3 regions of the Variovorax sp. P4_D9 genome follow, and region 3 is predicted to be linked to each of the others. Evidence: riboswitches for the same ligand, from Rfam matches in the RefSeq annotation. Region 3 holds a riboswitch; each other region holds the start of a gene.
What was found. Region 3 has a riboswitch for glycine ahead of hyi (hydroxypyruvate isomerase). Riboswitches for the same ligand answer to the same signal wherever they lie in the genome.

Region 1 (2,257 bases), on a different contig from region 3:
GGGCGATCGACTTGCCCGCGCCGCAGGCATGGACCCAGCTTCGGGTGCCGGGTGCGGTGTTCAGGAACAGGTTGGGGAGCCGGGTCTTGCCGATTATCGGCAGCCGGGTGGTGCTGGCTGCGTGCATGGCGGTATCGAAGCTGGCCCGGGTGGCGTCGGCGACGCCGGGCAGCAGCATCTCGGTGCGGCGCACGATCGCCCGGAAGCGGTCCGAGTCGGGCTCGGCCTCTTCGTCGAGCCCGGCCCGCACGACGGCCTGGATCCGCAGCTGGTCGCCGGCCGGCGTCTCGATCCGCGAGATGCGCAGCTTGCCCTGGCGGTCGCACAAGGGCATGCGCGGCGTCAGCGAAGGGTTCAGGATCGGCATCGTGACGATGTATTCGCGCATGAAGCGCAGCGGCATGTCGATGCCCAGGTCTTCGGCGTGCGGCACGCTCGATGCGCCCAGCGCCAGCACGTAGGCTTGGCCTCTCAGGGTGGTCGGCCGGCCGGCGGCATCGAGCAATTCGACATGGTCGATGCGGCCGCCCCGTTCCTTCAGCGAGACCACGGTGTGGCGGGTCATGAAGCGCACGCCGGCGGCGCGGCACAGGAACACCAGGCTGGCGGCGAATTGCGCCGGATCGCGGCCGGGGTCCTCCTGCGCGTAGGTCGCGCCGGCCAGCCTGCCGCGCATTGCCTTCAGCGCCGGCTCCAGGTCGATGGCTTCGTCGGCCGACAGCAGCCGTTCCTCGCAGCCGAGCCCGGACCAGTGCGTGGCGCCGGCCATCCGGACCCGGAAGGCCTCGGGATCGGTGTAGATATTCATCATGCCGGCCGAGCGCGAGCCGCCCTGGGGCACACCGGCTTCGTCGCGCAAGGCGCGCGCGCTCTTGCGGCTGTACGCGGCCAGGCGCACGAGTTGATCGAGGGGGTCGCGCTTGGCCGGCGTGCCGACCGCCCGGTCCATCAGCCTGGCAAGGCCGCGACGGATGCCCTTGCACAGCCTGGACACCTTCTTGCCGCGCCGCGGCGATGCGGCATGCGCTGAAGGCGGCTGTGCGGCGGTCGCCAGGCCGCGTGCCTTGGCCGCCGGCGTCGCATGGCGGTCGACCACGATCACTTCGTGTCCGAGTTGTTGAAGATAGTAGGCCGAGGTCACTCCGAGCAAGCCGGCGCCAAGTACAACCACGCGCATGTCCGTATCCTTTTGGGAGGGCATGAACGGCGGGCGTTAGCGCTTACTGTAAAAAGCGGCAAGACCCGGGGTTCAGACTGCCGCTCCCCCTGTCTCTGTTACCTGAGAGATTCACCTCGCTGCCACTGGCAACGGGTTTGCTCCTTCGGTGCACCACTGGGTGTGGTGACTCTCCAGTCGGCGATTGATTACGTTGAGGCAGTGCTTGAACCGTGATTCTGGCGGTTCACCTGAGCGTTCATGGGAGATTGCGCCATCGGTGGGACGGAAGCGTCCGCTTTTCTGCTGGCCAGATTTTATAGAGGAAACCGGTTTCCGTGTTGTTCAGGCCCGGCGCAGGCGGGTGAACAGCTCGAACTCCCAGTTGCGCATGCCCAGCAGCAAGGTGTAGCCCTCGCGTTCCTTGGGCGTCAGTTTCTGGTCCGTCTGGTGCTGCTGCGCAAAGTCCTGCGCCACCCGCTGCAGCCGGTCGAGGAAGGCCGGCGCCAGCGACTTGCTGATCGATCCGTGCACCAGCAGCAGGCCCTCGGCCGGGCCGTCGAAGCCACCGCGGTAGTAGTCGAGCACCACGTTCTCGCGGAAGAAATCCATCACCGGCCCGTGCGGGCGCCAGCGGAAGGTCTTGGCCAGCTTGAGGCGGTAGCGGTTCAGCGGCCGCAGCTCGATGATGCCGATCCGGTCCAGCTGTGCCAGGTAGCCGATGCATTCGGCCTCGGTGATGCGGTAGGCGCCGACGATCTGCTCCAGCGTCCATTGGCTCAGCACGCAGATCGCCAGCAGCAGCAGCTTCTTGTCCTTGACCACCGCCTTCTCCTGCTCGAGCGTGAGCTCCTTGAGCAGGGGCTGCGCGTCCGCCACCCGGCGCGCCAGCTCGGCGAAGTCGATCTTGAGGGCCCGGCAAATGGCGTCGACCCGGGTCAGCGGCATGTCACCCTTGGCCAGCATCCGCTTGACGCTGGACTCCGCCATGTCGAGCGCCTTGGCCAGGTCGGCATAGGTCATGTGGGCGGACTTGAGTTCGTTCTTGAGGGCATTGACCAGGTCGACGGTGGTACTCATGGCGGGAGGGAGTATTGCGGA
Region 2 (2,257 bases), on a different contig from region 3:
AGGACTCGAGCACGGTGCCGTCGCGCACCGGCACGCGCTCCAGAGCCACCAGGCCGACACGCTTGCGCTTCAGGGTCTGGTGGTCGAGATGGCCGGCCGTTCCGCTGGCCGCGGTGAGCTGCGCCAGCACCCGGGCCGCGCCGGGGAAACCGCCTTCGCGCGCGCCGCCGCTGCGCCGGACCTTCTGGATCGCCCAGCTCAGCGCGGCCTCGACCGGCGTGGTGCTCTCGTCGATGTCGTTGCCGTACAGGCACAGCCCGGCCTCGAGCCGCAGCGAATTGCGCGCCCCCAGGCCGATCGGCTTGACCTCGGACTGGGCCAGCAGCAGGCGGGCCAGCGCCTCGGCATCGGTGGCGGCGACCGAGATCTCGAAGCCGTCTTCGCCGGTGTAGCCGCTGCGCGTGACGAAGGCCGGAATGCCGCCGATCTGCACCGTGCCGCCGGTCATGAAGACGAAGCGCTCGACGCCGGGCGACAGCCGTGCCAGCGCGGTCGCGGCCTGCGGGCCCTGGAGCGCGAGCAGCGCATGGTCGGGCATCGGCAGCACCTGGCAGCGCTGGCCGATCCGGGCCTGGATGTGCGCGATGTCGGCCTGCTTGCAGGCGCCGTTGACGATCACGAACAGTGAATCGTGGCCCTCGTTGAAGAACATCAGGTCGTCGAGGATGCCGCCCTCGTCGTTCAGCAGCAGCCCGTAGCGCTGCTTGCCGGGCGCCAGCCCGATGACGTCGACCGGCATCAGGCTTTCGAAGGCCGCGGCGGCATTGGGCCCGACCAGGCGCAGCTGGCCCATGTGGGAGATGTCGAACAGGCCCGCGGCTTCGCGCGTGTGCTTGTGCTCGGCCATCAGGCCGGTGGGGTATTGCACCGGCATGGCATAGCCGGCAAAGGGCACCATGCGGGCGCCGAGCTCCAGGTGCAGGCCGTGGAGCGGGGTCTTCAGCAGATCGTCGGATGCGGCAGCCAAGGGCGGTTCTCCAAAGGGGCAGTGCTTGTTCCATGACGAGAAGCCATGGGCCACCCCTGCTGTCCGCTTTACCTGAGAGATTCGCCCCACGATCGGGGTTTGCTCCTTCGGTGGGCGGCCGTCCTGATGACGTCCCGCCTCTCTCCAGCAAGGAAACGCCCTGGTTTGGGGCGTCTTGTCAGTCCTTTTGCCTGAGCGTTCGGGCCCTTGGTTCGGGGGACCTGCGCCTTCGGCGGCCCCACCGCGGCGGGACGCTCTCCTGACCGGTGGAGTGTAAGGGAATCCGCAACCGCCCGGCAGGCGAAACGCTACTTGAATCCCCACAAATGGGGCGGCCAGGTGCTCAGCGCCGGCAGAAAGGTGAGCACCAGCAGCACCGCGCCGTGCGCCCACAGGAAAGGCACCAACTCGCGCACCAGCTGCGACATCGGCACCCGCGACACGTTGCAGGTGACGAACAGCAGCCCGCCGACCGGCGGCGTGATCATGCCGAGCGTGAGGTTGTAGATCACGATCATCGCGAAGTGGATCGGTTCGATGCCCAGCTTGACCGCCACGGGGGCCAGGATCGGCGCCAGCACCATGACCCCCGGCAGCGGCTCGATGAAGATGCCGAACAGCAGCAGGAAGGTGTTGACGATGATCAAGAACATCCATGGCGACAGGTTCATGCCGACCAGCCACTCGGCCAGCGTCTGGGGCACGTTCTCGATCGTCAGGATCCAGGCGAAGGAGGCCGACAGGCCGATGATGATCAGCACCGAGGCCGAGAGCAGCGCGGAGCGCGAGAGGATGTCGGGCAGCGCCTTCCATTCGAGCGTGCGATAGACGAACTCGCCGCACACCAGCGCATAGAACACCGCCACCACCGAGGCCTCGGTGGGCGTGAACCAGCCGGCCCGCATGCCGCCGAGGATCACCACCGGCAGCAGGATCGCGGGGATCGCCTTCCAGGTGGTCAGCAGCACTTCGCGCCACGGCGGCATGCCGCCGTCGCCCTTGTAGTTGCGCTGCTTCGAGACGTGGAAGTTGACCGCGCACATCTCCACCGCGATCAGCAGGCCCGGCAGCAGCCCGGCCACGAACAGGCTGCCGACCGACACGTTGTCGTCCTGCAGCGCGTAGATGATCATGATGATCGAAGGCGGGATGATGGGCCCGACGATCGCCGTCGATGCGGTCAGYGCGGCGGCGTAGGAGCGGTCGTAGCCGGCCTTGTCCATCATCTTGATCAAGAAGGTCAACGAGGACGAGAACAATGGCATCGCCCAACTCGAGAAGGACGGCATG
Region 3 (2,257 bases):
CCGACCATGATGGTCAGGCTGGCGGCTTTGGCGCCCACTTCGCCGCCAGACACCGGCGCATCGAGATAGTCGCAGCCCAGGGCTTGTATCCGCTTGGCGAACCCGCGGGTGGCGATCGGATCGATCGAACTCATGTCGACAACGGTCTTGCCCTTGGTCAGGTCCGAAGCGACGCCGTACTCGCCAAACAGGACCTTTTCGACGTCGGGCGTGTCCGGCACCATGATGAAGATGATGTCGGCCCGCTCGGCCACGCCGCCCGCGGTGGTGCAGATCGTGGCGCCGGCATCGGCCAGTTCCTGGGGCACTCGGCCACGCGTGTTGACGAACAGCAGGTGGCCCGCTTTGAGAAGATGCCCCGCCATCGGTGTGCCCATGATGCCGAGGCCGATGAAGCCGAGCTTGAGTGGTGGTTTGTTCAATTGGTTTCCTTGGCTCTATTTCATCCAGCCGAAACTTTGGGCTGTGCTGGTGCGCGGCTTGTATTCGCAGCCGATAGTGCCGGTGTAGCCCAGCGCGTCGATATGCCCGAGCAGCCAGTGGTAGTTGATCTCGCCCGTGCCGGGCTCGTTGCGGCCGGGGTTGTCGGCCAACTGGATGTGGCCTATGCGGTCCAGGTGGCTGCGCAGCGTCGCGCCCAACTCGCCTTCCACCCGCTGCGCATGGTAAATGTCGTATTGCACAAAAAGGTTGTCTGAACCCACCTCGTCGAGGATGGCCAAGGCCTGGTCCGTACGGGTCAGGAAGAAGCCGGGAATGTCGAACGGGTTGATCGGCTCGATCAAGAGCCGGATGCCGGCACGCTTCAACGCTTCGGCAGCGTGACGGAGGTTGCCGACGAAGGTGGTGTGCGCGTGTTCGCGCTCCACGCCGGCAGGTACCTTGCCGGCCAGGCAGTTGACTTGCGGACAGCCGAGCGCGGTCGCGTACTCGATGCACTGGACAACGCCCTCGCGGAATTCGCCCACGCGCTCGGGTTGGCAAGCGATGCCGCGATCACCGGCTTCCCAGTCGCCGGCGGGCAGGTTGTGCACCACCTGCTTCAAGCCGTTCTCCCGCAGCGCTCTTGCGAGTTCGTCCTTGGGATAGGCATAGGGGAAAAGGTATTCAACGGCTTCGAAGCCGGCCGTGCGCGCGGCGGTGAAGCGGTCCATGAAAGGCAACTCCGTGAAGAGCATGCTGAGGTTGGCGGCGAATCGGGGCATGGTGACTCTCTAGTTGGTTGATGCAGTCGCGACCCCATTGCGGTGGGCGGCTGCGACAGGACGGACCGCCTGGATGGCAGCCCGCCCCACTGTCCTTTTGCCTGAGAGATTCGCCACCCTCGGGGGCAGCTTGCACCTTCGGCGGACGAAGACCCGATGTCCGCGGCACTCTCCAGTTGATCATGGTTTCCAGTCTTTGGGCCTGAGCGTTCTCGGGGTGATGCGCCTTCGGCAGCTCGMCACAGGTACTGTCCGAGCTACTCCTGGAAGCCCTGAAGTTAGCACGCGGCAAGGCCGCGAGTCGTAAGCGCAACTGAATGATGAATGTAGGTTCGGCTAGTTTTTGTTTTGGATGCGGTGCCCTATCGTGCAGCTTCTGCATGTCGCAGATTCGAGCCGCACTTCGCGGATGTTTCGCCCGAAGGAATCCAGATGAGTATTCGATCTTTCCGAATAGCCGGCATCTTCGCCTTGGGCATGCTGGCCGCGTCGTACGGTGCCGCGCAGGACACCGGCGCGAGGAGCGGGAGCCTGGTCGTCGCCGAGGACGTCGTGCCGCAGACTTTCGATCCCACGCAGTCCTCGCAGATTCGCACTTGGTACATGTGGCAGTTGGTGTACGAAGGCCTGGTGCGAGCCGACGTGTCCGGCAAGATCGCGCCGGTGCTGGCCAGCAAATGGTCGGTCGATGCGGCGCAGACAAGCTATGAATTCACGCTGCGCGACGGCGTGAAGTTCTCCGATGGCACACTAGTGTCTGTCGACGACGTGGTGTTCTCCTTCCAGCGCCTGAACGAGCGCGGCCTGCCCTATGCCAAGGACCGGTTCAAGTCGCTCGACTCGGTCATCAGGCTCGACGACCGGCGCGTCCGCTTCAAACTCAAGCAGCCGGACGCTGGATTCCTGCTCAACCTCGGCAGCCCGTTCGTGGTCGGCTCGGCGATCCTGAGCCAGAAGTGGGCACAGACGCACGATCCCAGGCGCGAGATGATGGGCACGGGCCCGTTCAAGATGGTTGCGTACACGCCCAACACCCAGCTGGTGCTCAAGCG

Region 1: linked by a shared signal. The riboswitch ahead of AC1DY5_RS15185 (FAD-dependent oxidoreductase) and the one ahead of hyi (hydroxypyruvate isomerase) in region 3 are both predicted to bind glycine.
Region 2: linked by a shared signal. The riboswitch ahead of gcvT (glycine cleavage system aminomethyltransferase GcvT) and the one ahead of hyi (hydroxypyruvate isomerase) in region 3 are both predicted to bind glycine.

Annotation. Positions count from the first base shown of each region.
Region 1 covers NZ_JBFUIU010000117.1:3,069-5,325, forward strand. The annotation lists gene AC1DY5_RS15185 (FAD-dependent oxidoreductase) at 1-1,177, opposite strand, end outside; glycine riboswitch at 1,257-1,364, opposite strand; gene AC1DY5_RS15190 (helix-turn-helix domain-containing protein) at 1,502-2,236, opposite strand.
Region 2 covers NZ_JBFUIU010000137.1:9,005-11,261, forward strand. The annotation lists gene gcvT (glycine cleavage system aminomethyltransferase GcvT) at 1-967, opposite strand, end outside; glycine riboswitch at 1,017-1,125, opposite strand; glycine riboswitch at 1,141-1,239, opposite strand; partial or broken gene AC1DY5_RS16805 (TRAP transporter large permease) at 1,276-2,199, opposite strand.
Region 3 covers NZ_JBFUIU010000048.1:21,182-23,438, reverse strand. The annotation lists gene AC1DY5_RS08060 (2-hydroxy-3-oxopropionate reductase) at 1-422, opposite strand, end outside; gene hyi (hydroxypyruvate isomerase) at 438-1,205, opposite strand; glycine riboswitch at 1,285-1,391, opposite strand; glycine riboswitch at 1,393-1,474, opposite strand; gene AC1DY5_RS08050 (ABC transporter substrate-binding protein) at 1,638-2,257, shown strand, end outside.